3 regions of the Allobosea sp. P4_C6 genome follow, and region 2 is predicted to be linked to each of the others. Evidence: predicted binding sites of a transcription regulator. Region 2 holds the regulator's gene; each other region holds the start of a gene.
What was found. The regulator LexA, encoded in region 2, represses DNA repair genes until DNA is damaged. The targets are predictions, from matches to a motif close to TGTTCNNNNTGTGTTCNG.
Positions count from the first base shown of each region.

Region 1 (7,048 bases), on a different contig from region 2:
CGTAATGGAAGGTGTATTTCGAGCTTTCGCCGCGCGCCGCCCAGATCAGCGTCTCATGCGCGTTGGTGAAGCGCCGGCCGCGGAAATTCGGCATCGGATTGGCCTTGCGCCAGACGATGTCGTTCAGCATCCAGAAGCCGAGATCCTGCAGCGTCGCGCCGACACGAAAGATGTTGTGGTAGCTGCCGATCACCCACAGCGCCCCGTCCGGCTTCAGCACGCGCCGCGCCGCGGCAAGCCAGGCGCGGGTGAACGCATCATAGTCGGCGAAGGAGGCGAACTTGTCCCAGTCGTCGTCGACGGCGTCGACGAGGCTGTCGTCGGGCCGGCGCAGATCGCCGCCGAGCTGGAGGTTATAGGGTGGATCGGCGAAGACGAGATCGACGCTCGCCGGTGGCAACGCATTCATCGCCGCGACGCAATCGCCGACGAGAATCTGATCCAGCGGCAGTTCCGATGGAACGCCGATTGTTTCGGGAAGGCTCTTGGCCTTCATCCGAGCCCCCAGCGCAGGCCGTCCGGTACGCGAAACTTGAATCCGGACGGGAGCGCTGGCGGTCCCGGTACGCGAGATACCCATGACGCCAAGACCGTTACGCAACTTCAACAAGCGCGATATTGGCCGGACAGGGTAAAGGGCGGGTTTCCGCTTTGAAAAAAATGCGTCCCGTTTTGGGGCTGCAGAAATTGCCTAGCCCATTGGCATTGAAAGGAAATTTCCTAACGGGAATTAACGCTTCGCCCTGCCGTAACGGCAGTCTCTAGCGCGACCAGACGCCCTTCACCGGGGCGAAGGAGTAGCGGTGCTCGGGGCAGGGGCCGTGCTCGGCGATCGCCTTGCGGTGCTGCGGCGTCGCATAGCCGACATGGCCGGCGAAGCCATAGGCCGGATAGCGCCGCGAGAGCCGCGCCATCATCCTGTCGCGTGTCACCTTGGCGACGATCGAAGCCGCTGCGATGGAGGCCACCGCCCCATCGCCTTGAATGATGGCCTCGCAGCCGCAGCCGAATTGCGGCGGGTCGTTGCCGTCGACCAGCACATGCAGCGGCGCGAGCGGCAGCGCGGCTACGGCCCGGCGCATCGCGAGCAAGGTCGCCTGGCGGATGTTCAGCGCATCGATCTCGATCGCGGTGGCGCTGGCGACCGCGACGGCCAGCGCGCTCTCGACGATCTCGCCGAAGAGTTCCTCGCGGACCGGCGCCGACAGCTTCTTCGAATCGTCGAGCCCATGCGGCACGCGGGCAGGGTCCAGGATCACGGCGGCGGCCACAACAGGCCCGGCCAGCGGCCCGCGCCCGACCTCGTCAATGCCGGCAAGCGGCCAGCGGCCGGTCGCGATGGCGTGGGTCTCTCGGCTGAAATCGGCGGGCATGGCCGGGTTATGCAACATCCGTCCCTGGGGAGCCAGAGCGACATGAGTGCGCTCCACGGTCATCCCGGGTCAACGCTTCGGTTCGCCCGGGACGATGGCGCCTCACTCTCCAAACGCTCCCGCTCAAAACAAACTCAGCTGCGCCTTCTCCTTCTCGGGCTTGACGAACAGGTCGGTGCGCAGGCGCCGCCGCGTCGTGTTGAAGCCGCTGCGCTCAGCCGCGAGCTCGAAGCGCCGGCCGATCATCCAGGCATAGGGGCCTGAGCCGACCATGCGCTGGCCCCATTGCGAATCGTAGTCCTTGCCGCCGCGCGTCGAGCGGATCAGCGACATCACATGCCGGAGCTTGTCCGGGTGATGCGTCAGGAGCCATTCCTGCACGATGTCGCGCACCTCGAGCGGCAGCCTGAGCAGCACATAGCCGGCCTCCTGCGCGCCCGCCGCCTTGGCGGCGTCGAGGATGCGCTCGATCTCATGCTCGTTGATAGCCGGCACGATCGGCGCGACCAGCACCGTCACCGGAATGCCGGCCTCCGACAGCTTGCGGATCGTCTCCAGCCGCTTGGGCGGCGAGGCGGCGCGGGGCTCCATGCCGCGTGCGACCTTGGGGTCGAGCGTCGTCACAGAGAGCGCGACCTTGACCAGCCCCTTCTCCGCCATCGGAGCGAGGATATCGATGTCGCGCTGGACCAGCGCCGACTTCGTCACGATGCCGACCGGATGATTGAACTTCGCCAGCACCTCCAGGATCGAACGCATGATCCGCAGCTTCTTCTCGATCGGCTGATAGGCGTCGGTGTTGGTGCCGATTGCGATGGTGCGCGGCTGGTAGGAAGGGGAGGAGAGTTCCTTCTCCAGCAGCGCCGCGGCATCGGGCTTGGCGGTCAGCTTGCTCTCGAAATCGAGGCCGGGCGACAGGCCGAGATAGGCATGGGTCGGTCGCGCGAAGCAGTAGACGCAACCATGCTCGCAGCCGCGATAGGGATTGATCGAGCGGTCGAAGGAGATGTCGGGCGAGTCGTTGCGCGTGATGATGTTGCGCGCCTTCTCATAGGCGATCTCCGTCGTGAACGGCGGCAGCTCTTCCAGCGAGCCCCAGCCATCGTCCTCCGCGACGCGCTGCTCGGCCTCGTAGCGCCCGCCCGGATTGATCGTGGCGCCGCGCCCGCGCCGTCTCTCCGGATCGATGCGGTGGCCGGCATAGGCCATCGGGTCGGCCGGGGCGACGACAGGCGCGGAGACCGTCGGCTCCCGGTCGTGCCGCTTCAGCGGCTGGGCCGCCGGATAGGGCCTCTCGGTGGGTCTGGCCTGACGCATGGCAGTCGAACCTCGTCCAAAGCCGGGAATCGGCGTCGGTTCTCGCTCACCAATGTGAACATACCAAGAACAAATGGCAAGTGACAGGATTGCGACATGCTGCGCCGCATCATAAGCATTGGGCATGCTCACAGCCGTGATCCGGGCAGACGGTTCTCCACAGGCACTCGCCGCGACGCTCGCCGTGCTGATACCGGCGGTGGCCGAGGGTTTTCTCGGCCATGCGGTAATCGTCGATGCCGCGGGCTCGGCCGATATCGAGCGCATCGCCGACGGGACCGGGGCGCATTATCTGCGCGGCGGGGTCGAGGCCTGGCAGCGTGGAGCGGCCGAAGCGCGCGGAGACTGGATATTGCTGCTCGATGCCGGCGACGTCCCGCAGCCCCATTGGGTGCAAACCGTCGAGCGCCATTTACTGCTCGCCCCGAATCGGCCGGCACTGATCCCGGTGGAGGGGGCGGCAGCCTCGCTGCGTGAGCGTGCGGCAGTGGCCTTCGGTGGGCGCCGGCTGAGAGCGGGCCTCGTCGTTCCGAAAAGCGCGGCGCAGTCCGGGCACCTCGCTCGCGCACCGAAGCGGCTGGCGGTGCGGCGGGAAAGGGCCGGCTAAAGAGCCGCCCTAGGTCTTTTGCGTTCCTGGCATGCAAAGGCCCCGCCGAAGCGGGGCCTCAGGATTGGGAGCCGGTGGCTCGGCCGGAACGCGACGCCTATCCGGTCAGGCTTGCTCCAGCAGCAGGTTTTCGTCCCGATGCTCGCCGCCGAGTCCGGCAGCCCAAGCCGCCGCCGCGGCGCCGACAAGCAAGGCCGCCGCCGTCAGGAAGGCGGAGAGGACGGCGATCTTTCGGGCGCGTTCGGCTGCCTGCTTCGCGGTCTCCTTTGCCTGAGCCAAGCGGGCGTAGGCGTCATCGATGCGCTTCTGGGCATCCTGCTGGGCGATACTGGCCCGCGCCGCGAGCCGGCCGGCGAGGTAGTCCCGATCGGCAGGCTCGATCTTTCCATTGGAGAGCGCATTGACGAAGATTCGCGAGGCTTCGTTACGCTCCTCGGCCGTTACAGGCTGCTGGCCGCTGGCGCGCATGGAATTGTCGAGCGCCATGCTGAGCGGATCGACATTCTGGGAGATCAGCGATGCCGCTCCCGAGCCGGCGGAGGCGACGCCGCTGGCTGCCGTCTTCGCGGCCCCGAACAGCGACGATGTCGCGACGATGGTGATCAGCAGCGCGCCGGTGGCCCAGACGAGCAGACCATGGGTGGCGTCGCGCACTTTCCGCTCGTCCTTGGTGGAATCGAAGGTCGGCTGGCGCATGCGGCCGGCGAGATAGCCGCCTGCCATGCAGCAGGAGACGGTGACCCAGAGCGCCCAGAGAGCGCCGGCGATCGCCAGCGCCGTTGCGCTCGAACTCCTTTCGTAATCGGCGGAGACCATCGACAGGCCGATGGCCGAACCGAATACGGTCATGATCGTCGAGATGGCGGTGGCGATGACGGCGCCGCCGATGATCGGCCCCCATTGCACGTAAGAGTGCGTCTGCTTGTTGACGGTCACCGGGGCGACGACGACGTCTGTTCCTGACATGGACATGGGGATCTCCTATCGAAGCCCGAGGAACGACAGGATGGCCAAGATGACCACGACTAAGCCGACGAGATAGATGATGCTGTCCATGAGCCCCTCCTGCTGGCGAAAATCGCCATCTGCGTGAGAGGCAAACGGTTCTGAGGGCGCAGAGGTTCCTCCGCACCCGTCCAGATTGCAAAACAGCCGAAACCTGTCGTCGCGGCTGCCGGCGTGTCGATGCTCGCTCCGGCGGTGTCGGAGTTCCCCGCTACACCTGATTGCGGAACGTGTCGCAGCTCTGCATCGAGCCCGACTGGAAGCCGGTATTGAACCACTTCGTGCGCTGTGCCGAGGAGCCGTGGGTGAAGGAATCCGGCACCACCGTGCCCTGCGCCGCTTTCTGCAGTTTGTCGTCGCCGATCGCGGAAGCGGTGCGGATCGCCTCCTCGATGTCGCCCTGGTCGAGCCGGCCCATGGCCTGGACGTTGTGCGCCCAGACGCCGGCAAAGCAGTCGGCCTGCAATTCGACGCGCACCGAGATGGCGTTGGCATCGCGCTCGGACGAGCGCTCGCGCAGCTGGTTGGCCTTGGGCAGGATGCCGAGCAGGTTCTGGATGTGGTGGCCGACCTCGTGGCCGATCACATAGGCATAGGCGAAGTCGCCGCCGCCGCCGAGCTTGCGCTGCATCTCCTGGAAGAAGGAGGTGTCGAGATAGACCTTGCGGTCCTGCGGACAATAGAACGGACCCATCGCCGATTGTGCCGTGCCGCAGCCGGAGCGGTCGATACCGGAGAACAGGACGAGCCGCGGCGCCTGATAGCGGGTATTGGCCTGCTGCGGCAGGATCTTCGTCCAGACATCCTCGTTCTGCGCCAGCACGGCCGAGACGAAGCGGCCCATCTGGTCCTGCGGCGGGCCGGACGAGCGTCGGGTCTCCTGCGTCTGCTCACGCCCGCCGATGCCGCCGATCATCTCGGCGCCACCGATCAGCAGGCGCGGATCGATGCCGAGCGCCCAGCCGAGCAGGCCGAGCACCACCATCGTGCCGATGCCGATGCCGCCGCGGCCGCCGGGCATGCCGGCGAACCCGCCGCCGCCACCGCTGCCGCGCCTGTCCTCGAGATTCTCGGACTGGCGGTAATCTTCCCACTGCATGGACCGGTCCCCGAGAAAGCTCCCCGCAATCTCGCCAAGTGAGGCGGGGAACTCAAGCCGTCTTTGCAGGCGGCGGCTGAATATAGGCTGACTGCGGCCTGTCGGCTCAATGATAGCCGCTGTCGGCCCGCACCTTGCCGCGGAAGGTCCAGTACACGAAGGCCGTGTAGAACAGGATCATCGGCAGCAGGAACGCGACGCCGATCAGCACGAAGATATGGGAGGAGGGCGCTGCGGCCGCATCCCAGATCGTCACGTTCGGCGGCACCAGATAGGGGAAGTTCGAGATCGAGAGCCCGAGGAAGCAGAGCAGGAAGATCGCGATCGTCAGCGCGAAGGGCGTGAACTCATGCGCGCCATGGAGCCGCCGCCAGGCGAGGTAACCGCACAGCGCCGTCAGCACGGGGAAGGGCCACAGCCAGACGAGATTGGCTGGCGTGAACCAGCGCTCGGCGATGCGCGGATGCGCATAGGGCGTCCAGAGCGAGACCAGCACCGCGAAGGCCAGTAGCCCCAGCAGCAGCGTCTTCGCCTGACGCCGGGCCCGTTCGGCGACCGGGCCGTCGGTCTTGTAGAGCAGCCAGGTCGCGCCGAGCAGCGCATAGCCGACGACCACGCCGGCCCCGCACATCACCGTGAAGGGCGTCAGCCAGTCGAGCGGTCCGCCGGCAAACTGGCCCTTCGCGACGGTGACGCCCTGGATCAGCCCGCCGAGCACAAGGCCCTGCGAGAACGCGGCCACCGTCGAGCCGAGCCAGAAGGCCAGATCCCAGCGCTGGTGATGCGGCTTGGCGACCCAGCGGAATTCGAAGGCGACGCCGCGGAAGATCAGCGCCAGCAGCATCAGCGTGATCGGGATGTAGAAGGCGGGCATGATGATGGCGTAGGCCTGCGGGAAGGCGACCCAGAGGCCGCCGCCGCCCAGCACAAGCCAGGTCTCGTTGCCGTCCCAGAACGGGGCGACCGAGTTCATCATCTGGTCGCGCTCGCCCTCGTCCTTGGTCGTCGGGAACAGGATGGCGATGCCGAGGTCGAAGCCGTCGAGCACGACATAGAGCATCACGGCGGTGCCGATCAGCACGGCCCAGATGATCGGAAGATACCATTCCATCGTCGTGGCTCCTCAGATCGCCGGCTGGATCTTGTCGTCGCCGGGCCGGCCGTCGCCGAAGATCGTGGCGGCCTCGCCCTGCACCGCCTTGAGCGGGCGCTTCGATGGCTGCTCCGGTGGCTCCTCCCCGGTGATCTCGTCCGGTCCCTTGGCGATCAGGCGGTTGATCAGCAGGATGCCGGCCGTGAACACCACCGAATAGACGCAGACGAACAGGAAGAGCGAGATCGCGACCTGCAGGGTCGTGACCGGGGAGACGGCGTCGGCCGAGCGGATGATGCCCGTCGCCAGCCAGGGCTGGCGGCCGACCTCGGTGACGAACCAGCCTGAGAGAATGGCGACGAAGCCCGCCGGCCAGGAATATTGGGCGACCCAGAGCCAGCGCCGCGATTCGAATACTGTGCCCTTGCGCCAGAGCCAGGCGCCGGTCCAGCCGAACAGGATCATCAGCACGCCGATCCCCACCATCGCCCGGAAGGCGAAGAACGGGATCAGGACGGGCGGCCGATCCTGTGGCGCGAAGTCCTTCAGGCTCG
Region 1 is NZ_JBFUIF010000004.1:36,776-43,823, forward strand. It holds gene AC1DVA_RS04025 (site-specific DNA-methyltransferase) at 1-580, opposite strand, end outside; gene rnhB (ribonuclease HII) at 762-1,373, opposite strand; gene AC1DVA_RS04035 (PA0069 family radical SAM protein) at 1,497-2,690, opposite strand; gene AC1DVA_RS04040 (glycosyltransferase family A protein) at 2,815-3,297, shown strand; gene AC1DVA_RS04045 (hypothetical protein) at 3,403-4,263, opposite strand; gene ypfJ (KPN_02809 family neutral zinc metallopeptidase) at 4,514-5,401, opposite strand; gene cydB (cytochrome d ubiquinol oxidase subunit II) at 5,508-6,512, opposite strand; gene AC1DVA_RS04060 (cytochrome ubiquinol oxidase subunit I) at 6,525-7,048, opposite strand, start outside.
Region 1: the regulator LexA is predicted to act here: its motif matches at 2,745-2,762, upstream of AC1DVA_RS04035 (PA0069 family radical SAM protein).

Region 2 (7,048 bases):
GCTTTGTGGGCGCCGTTGCTTGGCCTCGTCCTGAGCATCGGACTTGCCTTTGCCCTGCGCTTCCATTGCCTCCCATCGATGGCTTGCCTGGCTGCGGCCGCCGCTTTTGCCGGCTTTGGGGCGGGGGTCTGGCGTACTGCCGACATATCAGCACCGATGCTGGAGCGGCCGCGGATCGGCAAGCTGACAGGCTATGTCGAAACCGTGGAGGCAAGGGACAACGGCGCCCGCATCGTCGTGCTGGTGACCGATCTCGCGGGGGTGCCGGAGGGCGAGCGCCCGAAGCGGGTGCGCGTCAACATCCGCGCCGGCTCCGTCGCGCCCGGGGACCATATCGTCGCGACCGCCCGGCTGCTGCCTCCGCCGGGGCCGGCGCGGGCGGGCGGCTATGATTTCGGCCGCGACGCCTTCTTCAAGGGAATCGGAGCTGTCGGCAGCATATCCGGCAAGCTCGCTTTGGCGCCGCCGCCCTATCCGATGCCGACGCGTCTGGCGATCGATGTGGCGATCGACAAGGCCCGCAACGCCCTGACCCGGCGCATCGCCGAGGCCGGCGGCGGGCAGGGCGGCGCGGTGGCGGCCGCGCTCGTCACGGGCAAGCGCGGGCTGATCACCGAGGCGACCAACAACGACCTGCGCGCCGCCGGCATCTACCATATCGTCTCGATCTCGGGGCTCCACATGGTGCTCGCCGCCGGCACGATCTTCTGGCTGGTGCGAGCCTTGCTGGCGCTCTCGCAGACGATCGCATTGCGTTGGCCGGTCAAGAAGCTCGCCGCCGTGGCCGCCATGCTCGGTGCAACCGCCTACTGCATCTTCTCGGGCAGCGACGTCGCGACCGAACGCTCGCTGATCATGACGCTGGTGATGCTGGGCGCCATCCTGGTCGACCGCGCGGCGTTGAGCATGCGCAACCTCGCGCTCGCTGCGATGATCGTGCTGCTGCGCGAGCCCGAGGCCCTGCTCGGGCCGAGCTTCCAGATGTCCTTCGGCGCGGTCGCGGCACTGATCGCCTTCGCCGAACGTTGGGAGCGGCGGGACCGCGCCCGGCCTCCGCCAGTTCTGCCTTGGCCTGTCGGCCCGCTCTGGACCGCAGCGCTCGGCATCGTCGTCACCACCTTGCTCGCCACGGCGGCGACCGCACCCTTCGGCGCCTATCACTTCCAGACCTTCAATCCTTTCGGGCTGCTCGGCAATGCCATGGCGCTGCCCTTCGTCTCGCTCTTCGTCATGCCGGCGGCGGTCTTCGGCGTTTTGGCCTATCCCTTCGGGCTGGATTGGCCGGCCTGGGCGCTGATGGGGCTCGCCTCGGATGTCGTGCTGAAGGTGGCGCACTGGGTCGCGGCCATCGACCATTCAACGGTGATGATCGCGGCCTTCGGTCCCGCCGTGCTCGTCTGCTTCGTGCTGACATTGCTCTGGCTGACGCTCTGGACAACGGCCTGGCGCTGGCTGGCGGCCATCCCGCTCATGTTCGGCGTCGCCGTCGCCGGCAAGCCCGAGCGGCCGGAGATCCTGATCGAACGCGACGGCTCGGGTCTAGCGCTGCGCGGAGCCGATGGCCGGCTCGCCATCGCCGGAAAGCCCAGCCGCTTTGTCCTGCAACAATGGCTCTCGTCCGATGGTGACAGCCGCTCGCCGGACGATCCGACGCTGCGGGCCGGCATCGTTTGCGACAGCCTGGGCTGCATCGGCCGCACGGCCGATCAGCGCACCGTGTCTTACACGCGCGATCGGCTCGCAATCATCGAGGACTGCCTCCGCGCCGACCTCGTCGTCACCGCGATTTCCTGGAGCGGCGCCTGCAAGGCGAGGTTGATCAGCCGTGGCGCGCTGAGCCGCGACCTCGCTCTATCGAACAGCGACAGGCTGGAGCAGCCATGTCTCGGAGCAGGGCGCCGCAGACCGTCCCTGGAGCCGCCGCCGCGAGCAGACGCAGGCGACGCCACCCGCGCCGCGGGCCAACAATCAGCCACCCACCAACCCGGCATCGGTGTCCGTCGACAGCGACGCCGACATCGAACGGCTTCAGTAGCGCCGCATCAGATTGACGAGACGGCCCTGGATCTTGACCCGGTCCGGTCCGAGCACGCGGGTTTCGTAGGCCGGGTTCGCCGCTTCGAGCGCGATCGAGGAGCCGCGCTTGCGCAGCCGCTTGAGGGTAGCCTCTTCGTCGTCGATCAGCGCCACCACGATATCGCCGGTATTGGCCGTGTCCTGCCTGCGGATGACGACCGTGTCGCCGTCGAGAATGCCGGCTTCGACCATCGAATCGCCGCGCACTTCGAGCGCGTAATGTTCGCCGGAGCCGAGCATGTCGGGCGGCAGCGAGACGGTGTGGCTGCGGCTCTGGATCGCCGAGATCGGCGTGCCGGCGGCGATGCGTCCCATCACCGGGATCGCGATGGAGGAACGGCTGTCTTCATCGGCTCCGGAACCCGGGCGTGGCTTGCCGAGGCTGGGCTGCGATCCGAGACCGCCCTGGACGATGGCCGGACTGAACCGGGGGCGCGGCTGCGGGGCGCCGAGACCGTCGGGCTTCTTGATGACTTCGAGCGCGCGCGCCCGGTTGGGCAGGCGGCGGATGAAGCCGCGCTCCTCCAGCGCCATGATCAGCCGGTGGATGCCGGATTTCGAGCGCAGATCGAGCGCGTCCTTCATCTCGTCGAAGGAGGGCGGCACCCCGCTCTCGCGCAAGCGTTCCTGGATGAAGCGCAGGAGTTCGTGTTGCTTGCGTGTCAGCATGGTTGCCGCCAGCCCTTCAAAGCGCAGATTCGAAACAAAGCACGAACACCATACGCGTTCTGCTTGTGTTCCGCAAGCGGCCTACCGCAGCGGCAGGATCCGGCAGGGATCGCCCGTCTTGGCCGCGTCGGCGAAGGCGGGGCGGATCGTCAGCGCCTGGGCTCGCGCCAGCGTGCCGAGCATCGAGGAATCCTGCCGGCCGAAAGGTGTCGCCACCCATCCCTCGGGGCTCAACGCCAGCTCGGAACGCAGATAATCCTCGCGCTCGTCATTCGCCGGCATGTCGCGACCCAGGATGGCGGGGATGCTCCGGTCCAGATCTGCATCGGCCATGCCGAGCAAAGCCTCTATCAGCGGCAGCACGAAGAGGTGGCCGCAGACGATCGAGGAGACCGGATTGCCGGGCAGGCCGACCACGACCATGCGGCCGAGCCGGCCGGTCATCATCGGTTTGCCGGGCCGCATCGCGATCTTCCAGAAGCCGAGCTCCATGCCCGCCCGCGTCAGAGCCTCCTGCACGAGGTCATGGGCGCCGACGGAGGCGCCGCCAAGCGTGATCAGCACATCGGCATCGGCGGCCTGGGCCTGTCCGATCTTGGCGGCGAGATCGGCATGATCGTCGCGGGCGATACCGAGATCGAGGGGAGCGCCGCCGGCCTTCTCGACCAGCGCGGCCAGTGAAAACGAGTTCGAGGCGACGATCTGATCGCGCCCGACGGGCTCGCCGGGAGCGACCAATTCGTCGCCGGTGGCGAGGATCGCGACGCGGGGCTTGCGCCGCACCGGCAGAGCCGGATGCCCCATCGCCGCCGCGAGCCCGAGCGCGGCGCTGTCGAGCACCCGTCCGGCCGCCAACAACACATCGCCTTCATGAAAATCGAGCCCGGCGGCGCGCAGGAACTTGCCCTTCGCCGGCGGCACGCGCACCCGGATCGTCGGGCTGTCGACGCCGTCGGCATCTTCCTGGATCAGGATGGTGTCGGCGCCGGCCGGCATCGGTGCGCCGGTGAAGATCCGCACTGCCTGGCCCGGCCCGACGCGGCCCTCGAAAGCCCGGCCGGCGGCGGATTCGCCGATCACGGCAAGGCTGACGCCTTCCGCCATGTCGTCACCGCGAACCGCGTAGCCGTCCATCGCCGAGTTGGCGAAGGGCGGCTGGGTGCGCAGCGCCTTCACGTCGGCGCCGAGCACGCGCCAGCCGCATTGGGAGAGCGGCAGGGTCTCGGTTCCGGTCGGCCCCGGAATGCTGTCGAGCAACGCCTTGCGCGCGACGGGGACCGGGGTGAGCGCCATCAGAGCATGATGCCGAAAAGTGAGAACCGGTTTTCGGGCGACATCATGCTCACTCCTCTAACCAGCCTTCGCGTCGTAGTCGCCGGACTGTCCGCCGGATTTGTGCACGAGCCGGATATTCTCGATCCGCATCGCCCGGTCGACCGCCTTGACCATGTCGTAAACGGTGAGGCAGGCGACCGAGACGGCGGTCAGCGCCTCCATCTCGACGCCGGTCTGGCCGGTCATCTTGACCTCGGCGCGCACGCGCACACCCGGAAGCGCCTCGTCGAGATCGAGATCGACCGCGATCTTGCTCAGCAGCAGCGGATGGCAGAGCGGGATCAGCTCATGCGTGCGCTTGGCCGCCATGATGCCGGCAAGCCGCGCCGTGCCGAGCACGTCGCCCTTCCTAGCGTTGCCATCGCGCACGATCGCGACCGTCTCCGGTGCCATCACGACGCTGCCCTCGGCTATTGCCGTGCGGGTCGTCTCGGCCTTGCCGCCGACATCGACCATATGCGCCTGGCCCTGGGCGTCGAGGTGGCTGAGCCGGCTCACGCCGCGCTCTCTTGCGCCTGCCCGGTCAGCAGCGCCCGCGTTGCCGCCGTGATATCGGCCTGCCGCATCAGGCTTTCGCCGACGAGGAAGCTGCTGACGCCGATCGTGTTGAGCCGGGCGACGTCGGCATGGGTGAAGATGCCGCTCTCGCTGATGACGATACGGTCGGCGGGCACGCGTGGCGCCAGCCGCTCGGTCACGGCGAGATCGACGTTGAAGCTGCGCAGGTCGCGATTGTTAATGCCGAGAAGCCGGCTTTCGAGCTTCAGTGCACGATCGAGTTCGGCGTCGTCATGGACTTCGACGAGCACGTCCATGTCGAGCTCGCGCGCGGTCTCGTTCAATGCCCGGGCGGTTTCGTCGTCGACGCCGGCCATGATGATCAGGATGCAGTCGGCACCCCAGGCCCGCGCCTCATAGACCTGATAGGTGTCGTAGAGGAAATCCTTGCGCAGTGCCGGCAGGCCAGAGGCCTCGCGCGCCTGCGTCAGGAATTCCGGCCGGCCCTGGAAGGAGGGTGCGTCGGTCAGCACGGAGAGGCAGGCCGCGCCGCCGGCCGCATAAGCGCGGGCGAGCGAAGGCGGGTCGAAATCGGCGCGGATCAGCCCCTTGGACGGGCTGGCCTTCTTGATCTCGGCGATGAGTGCAGGGGTGCCGCCCGCGACCTTCACTGCCAGCGCCTCGGCGAAGCCGCGCGGCTTGCCGGCAGCGCGGGCGTGCCGCTCGATCTCGGCGAGGGGCATGGCGGCCTTCGCCGCCGCGATCTCCTGGCGCTTATAGGCTTCGATCCTGGCGAGGATGTCGGTCATGCCGCCCTCACGCGTTCGAGATTTTGACGAGGGCGGCGAGCGTCGCCCTGGCCTTGCCGGAATCGAGCGCGGCCGTCGCCTGGGCGAAGCCGTCCTTCAGATCCGTGGCCTTGCCTGCGACGAGCAGCGCGGCAGCAGCGTTGAAGGCGGCGATATCGCGGAAACCGGTCTTTTCGCCAGCGAGCACGGCGTTCAGCGCTGCGGCGTTCTGCTCCGGCGTGCCGCCGCGCAGCTCTTCCGGCTTGGCCGGCGCGAGACCGACATCCGCGGGATTGATCAGGAAGCTCTCGATCTTGCCGTTCTCGAGCGAGACGACGCGGGTCGGGCCGGTGGTGGTGATCTCGTCGAGCCCATCCGAGCCATGCACGGCCCAGACGCGGGTCGAGCCGAACGAGGCCAGCACCTTGACCATCGGCTCCAGCCAGGTCTCGGAGAAAGCACCAATCAGCTGGCGCTTCGCCCCGGCCGGGTTGGAGAGCGGGCCGAGCAGGTTGAAGATCGTGCGCGTGCCGAGCTCGGTGCGCACCGGCGCGACATGGCGCATCGAGGCATGGTGCGTCGGCGCGAACATGAAGCCGACGCCGGCTTCGCGGATGCATCGTTCGGTGCCGGCCGGATCGAGCCCGACCTTGACACCGAGCGCGGTCAGCACATCCGCCGCGCCGGAGCGCGAGGATGCCGCCCGGTTGCCGTGCTTGGCGACGGGCACGCCGCAGGCGGCGGTGATGATCGAGGCCAGGGTCGAGACGTTGTAGGAGCCGGAGGAATCGCCGCCGGTGCCGACGATGTCGATCGCCTCGGGCGGCGCCTTCACCGGCAGCATCTTGCCGCGCATCGCACCGACCGCGCCGGCGATCTCGTCGATGGTCTCGCCGCGCACACGCAGCGCCATCAGGAAGGCGGCCGACTGCGCGTTGGTGACCTCGCCGGAGAGGATGGTGTCGAAGGCGTCGCGCGCTTCCTCGCGCGAGAGCGTCGCGCCGGTCGCGACCTTGGCGATGAAGGGTTTGAAATCGTCCATGGAAACTCTGCGGAATCAGGCTGTTGGGATCAGGGCGGCGGCGTCATGTTCGCTGCGCCATCGCTGAGCGAGGTCGAGGAAATTCCGTAGAATCGTCGCGCCATGCTCGGAGGCGATGCTCTCCGGATGGAACTGGACGCCATGCACTGGCAGCTCGCGATGAGAGAGCGCCATGATCAGGCCGTCATCGGTCTCGGCCTCGATGTCGAACACCGGCGGGCAGGTCGAACGGTCGACGACCAGAGAGTGATAGCGCGTCGCCTGCAGCGGCCCGTTGATGCCTCGGAACAGGCCGCGCGCCTTGTGCCGGATCGGAGAGACCTTGCCATGCATCGGCAGGGGCGCCCGCACGACCTCACCACCGAAGGCCTGGCCCATCGCCTGCAGGCCGAGGCAGACGCCGAAGATCGGCTTCACGCCTGCGCCTTCGCGGACGAGGTCGAGGCAGATGCCGGCCTCGTTCGGCGTGCAGGGGCCGGGCGAGAGCACGATCGCGTCATGCTCGCCACTGAGCGCATCCTCGACCGACAGCGCATCGTTGCGCCAGACGTCGACCTGCGCCCCCAGCCCGCCAATGAGGTGGACCAGGTTCCAGGTGAAGCTGTCGTAGTTGTCGATCAGCAGAACGCGCATGGCATGA
Region 2 is NZ_JBFUIF010000003.1:161,898-168,945, reverse strand. It holds gene AC1DVA_RS03675 (hypothetical protein) at 1-66, opposite strand, end outside; partial or broken gene AC1DVA_RS03670 (ComEC/Rec2 family competence protein) at 1-1,380, shown strand, start outside; gene lexA (transcriptional repressor LexA) at 2,029-2,745, opposite strand; gene AC1DVA_RS03660 (molybdopterin molybdotransferase MoeA) at 2,827-4,038, opposite strand; gene moaC (cyclic pyranopterin monophosphate synthase MoaC) at 4,096-4,578, opposite strand; gene trpC (indole-3-glycerol phosphate synthase TrpC) at 4,575-5,387, opposite strand; gene trpD (anthranilate phosphoribosyltransferase) at 5,395-6,408, opposite strand; gene AC1DVA_RS03640 (anthranilate synthase component II) at 6,424-7,041, opposite strand.

Region 3 (7,048 bases), on a different contig from region 2:
GATCGAACTCGCCCTGGGTGTAGAATCCGCCAAGCCGCTCGGCCGCGCTCTGGCGCATCAGCCTGTAGGTGCCGACGACCTTGGGCTTGATGCCGCCGAAGCGACCGCGCGCGGCGTGGTCGATGACGAGGAGATGGTCGCAGGCCTTGTCGAAACGATCGGCGTCGCGGCGGAACATGCGCGAGACGACATCGGGCTTAGCCGACATCTCCTGATAGAAGACACGGTAGCGCAGGCGCTGCGCCCGCCAGATCTCGCGGGGGCCGCGCGCCAGGCGCACTTCGAGCGAGCCGAGCCGGCCGAGCGTACCCGAAAGCGGCGGCGCCTCGCCCGGCTCTCCGCCGAAGCGGCGCCTCTTTCCGCCGGTGATCAGCATCAGCGGAGCGAATCGCGAGAACCGATTGCCGGCTGACAACCGTGAAGGCAGCGCGTTCTTGCTCTCAGAAACGTGCAGTGCCATCGCGCATCTCGTCCCTCAGCCGCGTTCGGCCTTGAGGTAGGCTTGCTCCGAGCATCTTACAACTTCGCGACAAAACTGCGTCGAAGCGATGACGGATATCAAGCCGAGAGGCTGCCGGCCAAGGGCTGGGACAGTCTTTCCAGCCAGCGCAGCAGGGCAGCGCGCTCCAGAGGCTTGGCGAGGCAATCGTCCATGCCCGCGGCCAAGGTGGCCTCCCGGTCGGCATCCGCGACATTGGCGGTCACCGCAACGAGCGGCAACGCGCCGGTGCGGCCAAGCCGGCGTTCGAGCGCTCGAATCGCGCGGGCGCAATCGAGCCCGGTCATGACCGGCATGCGCACGTCGAGCAGGGCGAGAGCGAGGGCCGGAGCCGTCCCGGCGAAGCTCGCCTCGACGCGCTGCAGCGCCTCGCGCCCGTCGCGAGCCCAGAAAGCGGTGCAGCCGAAGCGCTCGAGCGTCCTGACCACGAGCAGCGCGTTGATCTCATTGTCCTCGGCAACGAGCACGGTGAGCCCGGCTCCGGGCAGCCGACTCGCGGCTGGGTGAGCGCTCGCGGCCTCGGCCCGCGCCGGCAAAGCGTGCGGAAAGCCGGCTCCAAGCCGTTCATAGAGCGAGCGAGCGCGCACGGGCTTGATCAGGAAGCCCGAGAAACCTGCCGCCTGCGGCGCCCCGAACTGCCGCCGTTCGAGGGGCGACAGCAGAATCAGGCAATCGCGAATTCCCGCTGCCTGAACGGCCGCCGCGAGATCCTTCGCTGGCGCATCTCCGAGCGCATGGTCGATCAGCACGGCCGTCGGCGGCGTCTCGCCGATCAGCTTCACGCGCGCGGCCTCGACCGTGGCGGCAACAGACACCATGGCTCCGGTCGCCCGGATCGTTTCTGCGAGAAAGCGCACTGCAAAGGGAGCGGGCGAGACCAGCAGGACATGCTGGCGCGGCCAGTGCGGGATGACGGGGCGCGCGGCGCCCGAAGCGACCATCAGCGGAAGCGTGATGCGGAAGGTCGCCCCCTCACCCAGCCGGCTTTCGGCCCTGACCTCGCCTCCCATCAGGCCGACGAGGCGCCTGACGATGGCAAGGCCGAGGCCGGTTCCGGACTGCCTTATGCCGGAACCATGCTCCAGCTGCTCGAACTCGCCGAAGATGGCGTCGAGCCGGTCGGCGGGAATGCCGGGTCCGGTATCGGCGACGACGATCTCGATGCCCTCGCCCGCCTGTCGAAGGCTGAGGCCGACACCGCCGGCTTCCGTGAACTTCACCGCATTGCCGACCAGGTTCAGCAGAATCTGGCGCAGGCGGTCGCGGTCGCCGACGAGGCGCGTCGGCAGGTCCGGCGCGATATGGGCTGCGAGCTCGATGCCCTTCGCCTGCGCCCGCGGGGCCATCAGCTCCGCCACCGTCTCGACCAGCTGGACGACTTCGAAGGGCTCCTCGACCAACTCGAGCTTGCCGGCCTCGACCTTGGCGAAATCGAGGATATCGTCGACCAGAGCGAGCAAGGCCTCGCCGGACGTCCGCAGCGCCTCGATATAAGTCGCCTGCTCGGCATCGGGGCCGGTATCCGAGAGGAGATCGGCCATGCCGAGAATGCCGTTGAGCGGCGTGCGGAACTCATGGCTGACGGTGGCGAGGAAGCGCGATTTCGCCTCGCTCGCCGCCTCTGCCCGGGCGTGCGCATCGACGATCGCGTCCTCGCTTGCGATCCGGGCCGAGATGTCGCGGCCTACACGCTGGATCAGCGTGCGACCGTCGCCTCCCGGAACCACCGTCTCGACCCAGGAAATCCAGCGTTCGCCCTCATAGGTCGCGAGGCATTCGTCGAAGCTGCGCGCGCCGCCGTCGAGCAGTTGCACCGGCCGGTTGGCGAGCTGCGGCAGCTGCATTTTGCTGCCGACGAGATCGGTCTCGCTCGCCCCGAACAGCGCCGCATAGGCGCGGTTGGCATAGACGATGCGGGCGCCATCGCGCCTGACGATGAGGTCGCCCTGGGCCTCGATCAGGCTGCGGTAGCGCTCCTCGCTATCGGCGAGGCTCCAGAGCCGGTCGTTGAGGTCCTCGGTATCGCGAACCAAACTCGCGACCTGCCGGCGCAGCCGCCCGCGCTGCAGCAAAAGTCGCGCGACCAGCGCGCATAAAGCGAGCGCCGCGCCTCCGAGGATGAGCCATGACCAGAGCGAAGAAGCCATGCCCTTCGATCTAGCGGCCTTCCCTTGAAAAATGCGCCCGGGAACGGCTTAGATTCGCTTGTCCGCCTTAGGCGTCGATTAACCCAACCGATCAAGCCGCCTGAACGAGTTGCTCCCCACGCGAGCGATAGGACAGCGCCTCCGCCAGATGCAGGCGCCCGACCTTGGCCTCGCCATCGAGATCGGCGAGCGTGCGGGCGACCTTGAGGACACGGTGATAGGCCCGCGCCGTCAGGCGCATCGCCTCGGCCGCGTCGCGCAGCAAGGCGAGGCCGGCATTGTCGGGCCGCACGATCTCCTCCAACACGGGAACGGGGCAGGCCGCGTTGGTGGTGACATGACCAAGGCCGCGCTGCGCAAGGCCCAGCGCCTCGAAGCGCGCGACCTGGAGCCGGCGCGCCGCCGCGACCCTTGCCGCCACCGTGGCCGAATCCTCCCCGGTCGCAGGCAGGATGAGATCGGCGGCCGTGACGGCGGGGAGGTCGATCGCGAGGTCGATCCGGTCGAGCAGCGGGCCGGACAGCCTGGCCTGATACTGTGCCATGCAGCGCTCGTTCGGCTGGCGCCGGCAGGCGAAGCCGGGCTCCGTCGCCTTGCCGCAGCGGCACGGATTCATCGCCGCCACCAGCTGGAAGCGCGCTGGATAGGAGGCGCGATGGTTGGCGCGGGAGATCAGGACATCGCCGGTTTCCATCGGCTGGCGCAGCGCGTCCAGAACCTGCGGCTGGAACTCCGGCAGTTCGTCGAGGAAAAGCACGCCATGATGGGCCAGCGACACCTCTCCGGGTCTGGCATGCAGACCGCCGCCGACGAGCGCCGCCATGGAGGCCGAATGGTGCGGCGCGCGAAAGGGGCGACGATCGGTGAGCGCTCCCTCGGCGAGATGGCCGGCAACCGAGAGCACCATCGAGACCTCGAGCAGCTCGCGCGGCGAAAGCGGCGGCAGGATCGAGGGTAGCCGGCTCGCCAGCATCGATTTACCGGCGCCGGGAGGACCGTTCATCACGAGGTTATGTCCGCCCGCCGCCGCGATCTCCAGCGCGCGGCGAGCACTCTCCTGTCCCTTGATATCGGCGAGATCGGGCAGGAGGCCGCCCTGGCGGGCGACGGCAGGTTCCGGCCGCGCCATCACCTGCGTGCCCTTGAAATGGTTGGCGAGCTGGATCAACGAGCGCGGCGCGAGGATGTCGATATCGGCGGCCGCCCAGGCCGCTTCCGGGCCGGAGGCGAAGGGGCAGATCAACCCCTGCCCCCTGGAATAGGCCGCGATCGCCGCAGGCAGGACGCCCGCCACCGGCGTGATCGAGCCATCGAGCGCGAGTTCCCCCAGCACGGTATAGCCGGCGAGCGCGTCGGGCGGGATGGCGCCGATCGCCGCCATCACGGCGAGCGCGATCGGCAGATCGTAATGGCTGCCTTCCTTGGGCAGGTCGGCCGGCGCCAGATTGACGGTGATGCGCTTGGCCGGCAGGGCAAGGCCGGAGGCGATGAGCGCGGCGCGAACCCGCTCGCGGCTTTCGGCCACCGCCTTGTCGGGTAGCCCGACCAGGATGAAGGCGACACCGCCGGGCGAGACCTGCACCTGAACATCGACGGCGCGCGCCTCGATGCCCTCAAACGCCACCGTCGCGACCCGCGTCACCATTTCGGCCCAGCCCCATTCCCCATGGGAACGCTAGCCGAGCTTCAACGGCAACGCAAGAACATACCAAGAACCAGAAGAGGGCTGCCTTTGCCTCCCCTTGGTCAGGCCTCGACGCCGACCCCGATCTGGCAGGCGACGCCCGTGCCGCCCAGCCCGCAATAGCCGGCCGGGTTCTTGGCGAGATATTGCTGGTGATAGTCTTCGGCGAAGTAGAACGTCGGCGCCTCGCGGATTTCGGTCGTGATCGGGCCGTAGCCGCCCGCCTTGAGCGATGCCTGGTAGGCATCGCGCGACTGCTCGGCAGCGGCCTTCTGCTCGTCGCCATAGGTGTAGATCGCGGAGCGGTACTGGGTGCCGATATCGCCACCCTGGCGCATGCCCTGGGTCGGATCGTGATTCTCCCAGAATATCTTCAGGAGATCCTCGTAGGAGATTTTTTCCGGGTCGTAGACGACCAGAACGACCTCGGTATGGCCGGTCAGGCCGCTACAGGCCTCCTCATAGGTCGGATTCGGCGTGGAACCGCCGGCATAGCCCACGGCCGTGACCCAGATGCCCTCGCCGCTCTGCCAGAACTTGCGCTCGGCACCCCAGAAGCAGCCGAGCCCGAAGACCGCCTTGCGGGTGCCCTCCGGATAGGGGCCCGCCAGCGCGCGTCCATTGACGAAATGGGTTTCCGCGGTGGGGATGGCCGTAGGCCGGCCGGGCAGCGCCTCGGCAGCGGTGGGAATCTCGGTCTTCTTGCGCAAAGAGAACATGGGTTGCTCCGTCCATTCGAGCCTCGGCGCCTATGTAAGCCTCCCGCAGCCATTCGCACAGGGGCTTGCACGAACCGAAGCCTTCACCGACGCGTGACGATGCCGATCTGTGGCTCCGGCTGCCGCCCCAGCCACAGCAGCGCAAATCCGAGGAGAAGCGCCGCCAACGCGGTCGGCGCCCGCATCACGGAGAGCAGAATCGGATCCCAGAGCAAGGGGTGGATGTTGCGCTCGATGGCCGGCTGGATCAGCGCATAGCGCTCGTGGATGACCGCGGTCAGCGTCTCGCTGACGGCCGTGAACCGCAGGGCGGAGTTCGCGATCGAACGGGCCCCGTCGATCACCAGCACGACAAAGCCGGCAGCGATGCAGAGATACCCCACCAGCCGTAGAAGAAACCGCACCGTCCACTCCTCGTCGCACTTCAACACTCGCGCCAGCATGAACTCAACCGACCACCYCACCCTGCGTCCAGATGTGCCCATCCCGGCCCGGCAGCGCAACCGAGCGCCGACGATTTACCGGGATTGTGCAAAACGCAGCATCTCGGGCCTTGAAAGATGATGACGCCGCGGTCATAAGCAGCGCGCCGGACAGGTGGCCGAGTGGTTGAAGGCGCACGCCTGGAAAGTGTGTATACGGGAAACCGTATCGCGGGTTCGAATCCCGCCCTGTCCGCCATAAAATATCTATAAGTCACTGAATTAATTAGATTTATTCATCTCGTCGTTCGACTACCCTAATATTTGCCCTAACGAATGGCGGCGGTATCGCTCGTCGCATCATGCAGCGAGTTGCCTCCCGTTGCAGCAGTTGGACCATTCGGCTGACCGCCTTCTGCCACGCCCCTGATCTCGGCCTTATGCGCTTCTAGTTCCATGATCGCCCCTTCTGCAGATGTCCGGGCTGTCGACCCAGACTGGGCGCTAGCGCGGACAGGGGGAATAACGCTGGGACGTATCGTCAAGCTTTTCACGTTTTGTTCTGGGTCGTCAGCCCCTCGGCCCGCACCAAACCGCTAGCCGGTCGGCTTTAGCCGCCGGTCCCGGTCGGTATGGCAGGGCAAATCCTTCCTTGAGCAGCACCTGCCCGACATCGACGCCGCCGGCATAGACCCGCGCGAGAACGCGGTTGTAACGATCCCGGCCGTGCGGGAAGAAGCTGACAGGGCCGCTGTCGAGCAGTTCCAGGAGCCGCCGCTTGGCGGCGAGGCCAAGGATCAACTCGCGCTCGCAACGCGGCCGGAAGGTTTCCGGCGTGTCGATGTCGAGCAGACGGATGCGGGTACCGTCGATCTGGACGGTGTCACCGTCGATCAGCAGGGTGGTGGCCCTGGCCGGGCCGGCCAGTAGCGCAAGCGCGAGAGCAGTTGACAGAAACTTCATCGCCGTGAACCGCCTTGTAGCGGGTTGTCGCCTGTTTCCATGATCGGCGACTTTCTCCATCCGACCCTGGCTGGCCCGGGCGCTGCTCCCAACGCATCTACTTCCTGAGCGAGCTTCGCCATCTCGATTGCCAGCTGGATCATCGGTCCGGTGACTAGCTGGCCATCGAGGAGTAACGGATAATTCAGCACATAGGTCTCAGCCTTCGGCTTACGCTCGCGATAGACCTGAATGCCATTGCCGGAAGCGTTGATGCCGATCAGATCTTCCAGGCTGCCACTGTTGGTCCGCAGCGAGCCGAGAAAGGCGAGGCGCTTCGTCGTCACGATCAGTGTGCCGTGATCGATCTGACGCAGTTCGTCGATGCTCTGGCTCGCACTGACGCCGGCGCTTTCACCGGAACTAAATCGGTGTGACAGCCCGGCACCGAAACGGATGGTCGGGCCGCTGGAAGCACTGCGACCGAACTGGCTCGAGCGTCGCATTGCGCGAGGCTCCAACAGGTCGACACCGGGCAGAACGCACAGCACACGTTCATCACAATCGAAGCCAGCCGGGACCCAGCCGCAGATCATCTCTGGTGGCACGCCGCGTAAGCGATGTTCGGAAATCCA
Region 3 is NZ_JBFUIF010000044.1:344-7,391, reverse strand. It holds gene olsB (l-ornithine N(alpha)-acyltransferase) at 1-376, opposite strand, end outside; gene AC1DVA_RS22335 (hybrid sensor histidine kinase/response regulator) at 559-2,646, opposite strand; gene AC1DVA_RS22330 (YifB family Mg chelatase-like AAA ATPase) at 2,738-4,291, opposite strand; gene msrA (peptide-methionine (S)-S-oxide reductase MsrA) at 4,393-5,049, opposite strand; gene AC1DVA_RS22320 (hypothetical protein) at 5,133-5,453, opposite strand; tRNA gene AC1DVA_RS22315 (tRNA-Ser) at 5,641-5,730, shown strand; gene AC1DVA_RS22310 (thermonuclease family protein) at 6,042-6,434, opposite strand; gene AC1DVA_RS22305 (hypothetical protein) at 6,431-7,048, opposite strand, start outside.
Region 3: the regulator LexA is predicted to act here: its motif matches at 4,346-4,363, upstream of AC1DVA_RS22330 (YifB family Mg chelatase-like AAA ATPase).